One region of the Paraburkholderia sp. GV068 genome, then DNA from elsewhere that is predicted to be linked to it. Evidence: predicted binding sites of a transcription regulator. Region 1 holds the regulator's gene; the other holds the start of a gene.

The links. The regulator LexA, encoded in region 1, represses DNA repair genes until DNA is damaged. The targets are predictions, from matches to a motif close to ACTGTATNNNNATACAGT.
Region 2: recA (recombinase RecA) is a predicted target of LexA. The motif match lies at 2,586-2,603, and genes of this name have one in related genera.

What each region holds. Positions count from the first base shown of each region.
Region 1 is NZ_QBUB01000005.1:107,011-111,432, reverse strand. It holds gene C8K18_RS12645 (sulfate ABC transporter substrate-binding protein) at 56-1,114, opposite strand; gene lexA (transcriptional repressor LexA) at 1,426-2,088, shown strand; gene C8K18_RS12635 (hypothetical protein) at 2,196-2,576, shown strand; gene C8K18_RS12630 (DUF2939 domain-containing protein) at 2,706-3,407, shown strand; gene C8K18_RS12625 (universal stress protein) at 3,493-3,957, opposite strand; gene nodI (nodulation factor ABC transporter ATP-binding protein NodI) at 4,233-4,422, shown strand, end outside.
Region 2 is NZ_QBUB01000008.1:120,862-125,283, reverse strand. It holds gene C8K18_RS17855 (DUF2889 domain-containing protein) at 1-311, opposite strand, end outside; gene recX (recombination regulator RecX) at 570-1,424, opposite strand; gene recA (recombinase RecA) at 1,432-2,505, opposite strand; gene C8K18_RS17840 (response regulator transcription factor) at 2,739-3,566, shown strand; gene C8K18_RS17835 (sensor histidine kinase) at 3,575-4,422, shown strand, end outside.

The sequences.
Region 1 (4,422 bases):
GCGTCGCGTTTGCCCTGTCCGCGCCGGGTTGCGGCGCGGACCTGGACGATGCTACTTACTGCGGCTGATAGATCGAATCGAACACGCCGCCGTCGGCAAAGTGCGTCTTTTGCGCGTTGGTCCAGCCGCCGAACGAATCGTCGACCGTGTAGAGCTTCAGCTTCGGAAACTTCGCGGTCAACTCGGCCGGCACCTTGTTCGAACGCGGACGGTAGAAGTTCTTCGCGGCGATTTCCTGGCCTTCCTGGCTGTACAGGAAGTTTAGATACGCCTCGGCGAGCTTGCGCGTGCCGTGCTTGTCGACGACCTTGTCCACCACCGCGACCGGCGGCTCGGCCAGAATACTCACCGACGGCACGACGATTTCGAACTTGTCCGTGCCGAATTCCTTGATCGACAGGAACGCCTCGTTTTCCCACGCGATCAGCACGTCTCCGATCCCGCGTTGCACGAAGCTGGTGGTCGCGCCGCGCGCGCCCGAATCGAGCACGCCCGCATTCTTGTAGAGCTTGCCGACGAATTCCTTGGCCTTCTGGTCGTTGCCGCCCGGCTGATGCGCGGCGTACGCCCACGCGGCCAGGTAGTTCCAGCGCGCGCCGCCCGAGGTCTTCGGATTCGGCGTCACGATCGACACGCCCGGCTTCGTCAGATCGTCCCAATCCTTAATGTGCTTGGGGTTGCCCTTGCGCACCAGGAACACGATCGTCGACGTATAAGGCGATGCGTTGTCGGGCAGGCGCTTCTGCCAGTTCTTGTCGATCAAGCCCTTGTTGGCGAGCGCGTCGATGTCGTAGGCGAGCGCAAGCGTCACGACGTCGGCCTGCAGGCCGTCGAGCACCGAGCGAGCCTGCGCGCCCGAGCCGCCATGCGACTGCTTGAACGTGATGGTTTCGCCGGTCTTCGCCTTCCACTCCTTGCCGAACGCCTGGTTCACGTCCTGATAGAGCTCGCGGGTCGGGTCGTAGGAAACGTTCAGCAGCGTGTTGTCGGCGGCTTGCGCCTGGCCGATTGTGCCAATTACGCCGAGCGCGGCCGCCGCGCCGAATGCGAGCGCGGCGATGATGCTCCGCGCCTTATGGGTAGTCCGTGCCCGCCCCGTGTTCCGATGATTCATGTCCTGTTCTCCGCGTGTTGGTCCGCTAAAGCTGCGAGTGGTGTTGTTTTGCGTCGGGTCACGTGCACATGAGCGCGACTGGAGGCCAGTCTATCGAAGGGCTTTCATCATTAAAAATAATGTTTCCTCATTTTTTAATACGCAAAAGTGGTAATGGCAGCCAGACAAGGCGTTGCGGCATGCAAACCGATGTTTTGACGTCGATTGACGACGTTGCAGCGCGGTGCTTGAGCGCGAACTTAAAGTAAAGCTTGAATTGCGCCGAATACTGTATAAAAATACAGTCACCTGTTCATACATACAGTGGCGCCATGACAAAACTCACCGCACGACAGCAGCAGGTTTTCGATCTGATCCGCCGGGCGATCGAACGCACCGGCTTTCCGCCCACCCGCGCGGAGATCGCCGCCGAGCTGGGCTTCAGCTCTGCCAACTCGGCCGAAGAGCATTTGCGGGCGCTTGCCCGCAAGGGCGTGATCGAACTCGCCGCCGGCGCGTCGCGCGGCATCCGTCTGCTGCCCAGCCAGGACTTCGGACAGGACGGCACCCAGCATCAGTTCACGCTGCCGCATCCGAGCATCATGCAACTGTCGCTGCCGCTCATCGGGCGGGTCGCGGCCGGTAGCCCGATCCTCGCGCAGGAACATATCGCGCAGCACTATGCGTGCGACCCGGCGCTGTTCTCGAGCAAGCCCGACTACCTGCTGAAGGTGCGCGGCCTGTCCATGCGCGACGCGGGCATCTTCGACGGCGATCTGCTCGCGGTGCAGAAAAGAAGCGAGGCGAAAGACGGCCAGATCATCATTGCCCGCCTCGGCGACGACGTCACGGTCAAGCGCCTGAAGCGCCGGCCGAACGGTATCGAGCTGATCGCCGAGAACCCCGATTACGAAAACATCTTCGTTGAGACAGGCAGTGCGGACTTCGCGCTGGAAGGCATTGCTGTCGGTCTGATTCGCCCCGGCGAGTTCTGATCGCGCCTGCCGGGTTGGTCGCCTGTCAGTACACCGTACACAGGCGGATCAACCCTCGCCTGCCACTCACTACCGCAGCACACACGTTGAATCGCCCGGAGAGCCTCATGGAACGCCTTGCCCGCCTGTTGCCGTTTCGCCAGTTCGGCCGTTTGCGCCATCTGCGCAAGCTGGTGCCCTGCTCACTGATTGAAGCATCCACGGCCGCCACTGCGTCGCTGTTCGATTCGCCGGTGAACGGCTCCGGTGCGCATGCCGCTTCGTCATCCTTACAGGCGTCTTTGTTGCCGTCGTCGTTGCCGGCGTTCGCGCGGGTGTCGCTGAATTCCGGGCTCAACACCGCGGAGCCGGCGCGTCGCGCGCCGGTGCGGGTTTATCACGGGCCGTCGCGGCTCATCATGGTCGGCACCATGGACGCGGTGTGCAGAATGATCGACCGTTGCATCGCCGACGAAACCAACGTCCAGGGCGCGGTGTTCGAGTCCTGATGTGCGGTAAGGTGTGCGGGCGCGTTGCGGGAAACGTCGTTCGTCGCATCGAACGGGAATCATGAGTGGGGATCGTTTCGGCGCAACGCCGGTCCACGTTCGATCTCACCTGATGGAGAATCCCGGCCCATGGCAGCAGTATCAATACGCAAGAAGCGCGGTGCTCGTCCGCTTGTCGTCGCGCTGATCGTCATCGCGATAATCGCCGGCTTGGGCTTTGGCTATGCATCGCCGTATATCGCGCTCAACAACCTCAAACGCGCCGCCGACGCGCGCGACGCGCAGACGGTGAATCAGTACGTCGATTTCCCGGCGTTGCGCGAAAGCCTCAAGCAGCAGGTGACGGGTTTGCTGACGCGGCGGCTCGACTCGCGCGGAAACGGCAACCCATTGGCCGCGATCGGCGCGATGATCGGCGTCGCATTGATCGGCCCGCTAGTCGATGCGTATGCGACGCCCGACGGCGTGGCCGCGTTGCTCAACGGCATGCCGCCGCGCGGCGTACCGGGCGAACGGCCGCCCGCGCCGCCGGCTGCGAGCAATCCGGCTGCGGCAAATGGACCTGCGCCGGCAGCGCCGGGCAGCGCTAATAGCGCGGATCAAAGCGGCGCGGATCAAAGAGCCGGCAATGGCGCCAACTCCGGTGGAGAAGGCAACGCGGCGCATGGCGCCACGCCGCCGCAGCCGCCGGAAACCACCGCCGGTTATCGCGGCATCAACGAATTCGTCGTTACATACCAGCACGGCGCCGGCGACGCGCGTTACTCCGCGATCTTCCTGCGCGAAGGCCTGTTCACATGGAAGCTGGCCGCGGTCAATCTGAACGAGTGAGCGGGAGCGCGGCGCTTGGGCGTTGAAGTTCGCGAATTCGACAGCCGCACTCGCGCCGCGAAGGTCGCAAGCGCGAGCCGTGTGCTCAGGCCGCCTCTTGCTGCTGCTCCTGCGCCGATGAACACGCCACCAGGATACTGCACGACACGCGATCGAGCAGCGGCGTGTTGCCCGCGCCCATCCACCATCGGGACAAGCCGGTGCGGCAGCGGTGGCCGACCACTACGAGGTCGACATGCAGTTCATTGGCCAGATTGGCGATCTCGTCGATCGGATGGCCGAACGCAAAGTGCCCTTGAGCCCGCACGCCGCGCTCCGTCAGCCAGTCCACGCCTTCTTGCAGGATGTCCCGCGCGGTCTTTTCGAAGCTGCCGCACGCGACGTCGGTCAGCAGGCCCGCGCTTTGCGCGATGCTCGAGCGCATGTCCACGACCGAGAGCAGATGCGTTTCCGCTTTGAGGTCCAGCGCAAGATCGGCGCCGCAGCGCAGCGCTTTGCGGCCTTCACGCGAGCCGTCGTAGCACAGCAGGATTTTCTGGTAGCTCGCCATGGTATTTCCCCTTTCCGCAAAAGCGCGGTCTGAGTTAATCATGGTGCGCCGCAATTCAGCTTGCAAGGGATGGAAAACGCTAAGTGCGACTCGTGCATGCCCCTGCCCTGTGCATGCGAGCTTCGCGCCGTTGCGACAGCGTCGGCGGCGTTCATGCGGCGGTGCAAGAAGCGGCTCCGACCGCGCGCCGCAGCGGCCACCCGTTCGCAGCCGATGGCCTAGAATGAGCAGCCTTCCCGGCCATTCGCGCCTTTTCCATGACGTCGATCTCATTCATGCCCGATACCGCCATCCAGTTCGATCAGGTTGAAAAAAGCTACGGCGAAAAGAAGGTAGTCGACGGACTGTCGTTTCACGTCGACACCGGCGAATGTTTTGGCCTGCTCGGACCAAACGGCGCGGGCAAGACGACCACGCTGCGCATGCTGCTCGGCATCGCCGCGCCGGACGCCGGCGCGATCCATC
Region 2 (4,422 bases), on a different contig from region 1:
TGGAACAGATTGAGCCCGATGAGGGCACGATAGGCGGGATTGCTGGCTTGGCAGAGCCCAGGATAGGGCACCCAGTCGGACGACGCTTCGGCGTCGACGACATTGAGCTTGCGATCGATGGTGATGCGAAGCCAGAGTTCATGGATCGGTTGACCATTGGGCCGGACGCCCGACGCAAGGACCACGTCGCGTGGCTTTTCGTCGGTCAAGCACGCTTCCACATCCCACAGGCCATCGGCTCGTTCATAAGCTTCCGCCCGGATTGCGCGACGATGGCGCAATTGACGGGGCACTGACGAGGAAAGCGGCATGCGGAAAGGAAAGGCCGAATTGGAAAACGCGTGAATTTTAGCATACTGGGTATTCGGGACAGCCCGGAATGCGGCGGGGACGGCCTGCTGGCCGGTTATGGGTGGGGTTATGGCTGGAGTTGGTGGTGGGAAGGTTGCGTTGAAGCGTTAGTGCGGGTGATGCGGTTTGGTGGGACTTGTGGTGCTTCTGGCGCTTGTCCTGGTTCTGGCGCTTCGCGGCACTTTCCGCCGTTTCGCGTCATTCCGCGCCCTTCACCGTTATTCACTGCTCCATTCTTCGTCGATACCTTTGAGGATTTTGCCGATCGTCGCGCCAGAAAAACCGCGCGACGCGAGAAAGCGCGCCTGCTTCGCGCGCTCAGCCGCGGTCTCCGGAAGCTGACCGAACTTCTTGCGCCATACGGCCTGGGCGCGCGCCAGTTCCGTTTCGCGTAATTGAGCGCTCGCTTCGTCGACGAGCGTGCGATCCACCGCGTGTTGCTTCAATTCGCCAACGATGCGGCTTGCACCCAGCCGCGACGAACGACGATGAATCAGGCTTTCGGCGAAGCGGGAATCGGATAGCCAGTTTTCGGCTTCGAGCGTGTCGAGCAGCGTCTCGAGCGAATCGTTTTCTTCGACGAAGGGCTTCAGCTTGCGTGCAAGTTCGCTGCGGCTGTACTCGCGGCGCGATAGATAGCCGAGCGCGCGTCCTTTGAGCGAACGTGCTGGGCGTTGGGATTTTTTTGCTTCGCTTGGGGCGGGATCTGCGTCGCCGGGTGTTTGGTCTGAGGCAGATGTGCTGCGTGAGGTGCTGCCGGAGTTACCTAAGCGGCCTGCCCCGTGCGAACGAAGCGAGCCGCGCGAGTTGCGTGAGCCGCGCGACTCACTCGAGCGCGTGTAGGTAGGCTCAGCGGACTGGTCGGGCTGGCTTGAAGACAGCGCGCGCCGCGGGCCACGGCCTGCGGCGCGATCGTGTGCGTCGAACGATTCAGGCCGATCGAACGGATCAAAGCGATCCGATGTTTCGGATAGATCCGCGTGCGCCGAACGTTCGGGCGAATCGCTCCCGTCATTACGCGGGCCGCCCACGTTGCGTCCAGAATTGGACAATGGCCGGCCCTTGCGTATCACGTAGTGGTTACTCTTCGTCCGCGACTTCTGCGCCTGCGCCGGTCACTGCCTCGGCCATTGCATTCACACCCAGCGATTCGCGGATGCGGTTCTCGATCTCACGAGCAATGTCCGGATTTTCGCGCAGGAATTCACGCGCATTGTCCTTGCCCTGGCCGATCCGCTCACCGCTATAGCTGTACCACGCGCCGGCCTTGTCGACGATTTTGGCCTGCACGCCCAGGTCGATAATTTCGCCCTGACGCGAAATACCCTCGCCGTACAGAATGTCGAAGATCGCCTCGCGGAACGGTGGCGAAACCTTGTTCTTGACCACCTTCACGCGCGTTTCGTTGCCGATCACTTCGTCGTTCTTCTTGATCGAGCCAATGCGGCGAATGTCCAGACGCACCGACGCATAGAACTTCAGCGCATTACCGCCGGTGGTGGTTTCCGGATTACCGAACATCACGCCGATCTTCATGCGGATCTGGTTGATGAAGATCACGAGGCAGTTGGTGCGCTTGATCGTGCCCGTGAGCTTGCGCAGCGCTTGCGACATAAGACGCGCTTGCAGACCCGGCAGCGAGTCGCCCATTTCGCCTTCGATTTCAGCCTTCGGCACGAGCGCCGCGACCGAGTCGATCACGATCATGTCGATCGAGCCCGAGCGTACCAGTGCGTCGGCAATTTCCAGCGCCTGCTCGCCCGTGTCCGGCTGCGACACCAGCAGGTCGTTCACGTTCACGCCGAGCTTGCCTGCGTATTGAATGTCGAGCGCGTGTTCCGCGTCGATAAACGCTGCCGTGCCGCCGATCTTCTGCATTTCGGCGATGACTTGCAGCGTCAGCGTGGTCTTACCCGACGACTCCGGACCATAGATTTCGACCACGCGGCCACGCGGCAAACCGCCGACGCCCAACGCGATGTCGAGGCCGAGCGATCCGGTGGAAACGACCTGGATGTCTTCGACTACCTCACCTGCGCCGAGCCGCATGACCGACCCTTTGCCGAACTGCTTTTCGATCTGCGCGAGGGCGGCAGCGAGTGCCTTGCTCTTTTCAGCAGTCAGTCCAGCCGAGCCTTTCTTGCTTTCTTCCATGAATCGTCCTTTGCTATGATGAACGGCGTCTGAGGCAGATGTGTCGTCCAGTTTTGAAGGACAGCACACGAAACTCAGACACTGTATAAAAAAACAGTGGTTTTGGCAAGCGTGATTCTGATGCGAACGCGCATTTTTACTGTCGCGCCGCCCAACCACCCACAATGATTCGGAGACCGCTGTGCGCCGCGGGGACACCCGAGGTGCCGGCCAAGGCCCTGAGCTGGCGCATCATGCGAATTCTGATTGCCGAAGACGACAGCATACTCGCGGACGGTCTCGTTCGATCACTCCGCCAATCGGCCTATGCCGTGGATCACGTGAAGAGCGGCGTCGAGGCCGACACCGCGCTGTCGATGCAAAGTTTCGATCTGCTGATTCTCGATCTCGGCCTGCCGCGCATGTCCGGGCTCGAAGTGCTGCGCCGCCTGCGCGCGCGCAATTCGAACCTGCCGGTGCTGATTCTGACCGCCGCGGACAGCGTCGACGAACGCGTCAAGGGCCTAGACCTCGGCGCGGACGACTACATGGCTAAACCGTTTGCCCTTAACGAACTCGAAGCGCGTGTGCGCGCGCTCACGCGGCGCGGCGCGGGCGGCGGTCCGACGATCGTGCGGCACGGTTCGCTGGGCTTCGATCAGGTGGGCCGGATCGCCTATATCAACGATCAGGTGATCGACCTGTCCGCGCGCGAACTGGGTCTTCTCGAAGTGCTGCTGCAACGGATCGGCCGGCTGGTTTCGAAGGAACAGCTCGTCGACCATCTTTGCGAATGGGGCGAGGAAGTCAGCAACAACGCAATCGAGGTCTACGTGCACCGGCTGCGCAAGAAAATCGAGCCGAGCGGCGTGCGCATCATCACCGTGCGAGGGCTCGGCTACTGCCTCGAGAAAGCGGTCGCGCCCGCGAATGCGAGTGCGAGTGCGAATGCGAGTGCGAGTGCGAATGCGAGTGCGAATGCCGGCGCGAATGCCGCGGCAACCACACCCGCCGAGCCCGAACCGGCACCATCGCCGTCAACGCCGGCCGGAGGAATGCCGGCGAGTCACCACTACAAATAGAGCACATCATGTCCGCACGCGCAGATCGCGCGACGGCCCGCGCGGCGGACCTCGACGAGGCGCGCGACGAGCGCTACGCCAATCCGTTCGCCCCGCCCGACGAAACCGAAGCCGCCGCCGAGGCGCGCCCCCGCTCGCTATTCGGCGAAATTCTCGACTGGATGCTCGCGCCTTTGCTGCTGCTCTGGCCAATGAGCCTCGCGGTCACGTATCTGGTCGCCAAATCGATCGCGAACGGGCCGTTCGACCGCGCGCTGGAAACCGACGCCTACGTGCTCGCTCGGCAGATTCATCCGGTCAACGGCGTGGCCGAACTGACGCTGCCCGATTCCACGCGCGACTTTTTGCGGACGGACAACGTCGACAGTGTTTTCTATCAGGTGCTCGGCACGCGGGGCGAGCTGGTGGCGGGCGAGCGCGACATGCCGCTGCCGCACGAAGACGACCGGCCGCAACCGGGCCTTGTCGCTTTCCGGGACGACATGCTGCGCGGCAACGACATCCGCGTGGCCTATACGACGGTCGAATTCCCGCAGACGCCCGGCGCAGAGCCGGTGCTCGTGCAGGTCGCCGAGACGCTCGACAAACGCAGCCAGCTCGCCAACGACATCATCAAAGGCGTGATCCTGCCGCAGTTCGTGATCCTGCCGCTCGCGATCCTGCTCGTGTGGTTCGGCCTTTCGCGCGGCCTCGCGCCGCTGCACGCGCTGCAGGCGCACATCCGCGCGCGTCGGCCCGACGATCTGTCGCCGCTCGAGGCGCGTCGCGCGCCGCCGGAAATCGAGCCGCTCGTCACGTCGTTCAATGATCTGCTGACGCGTCTTGAGCAGAACATGGAGCTGCAAAAGCGCTTTAT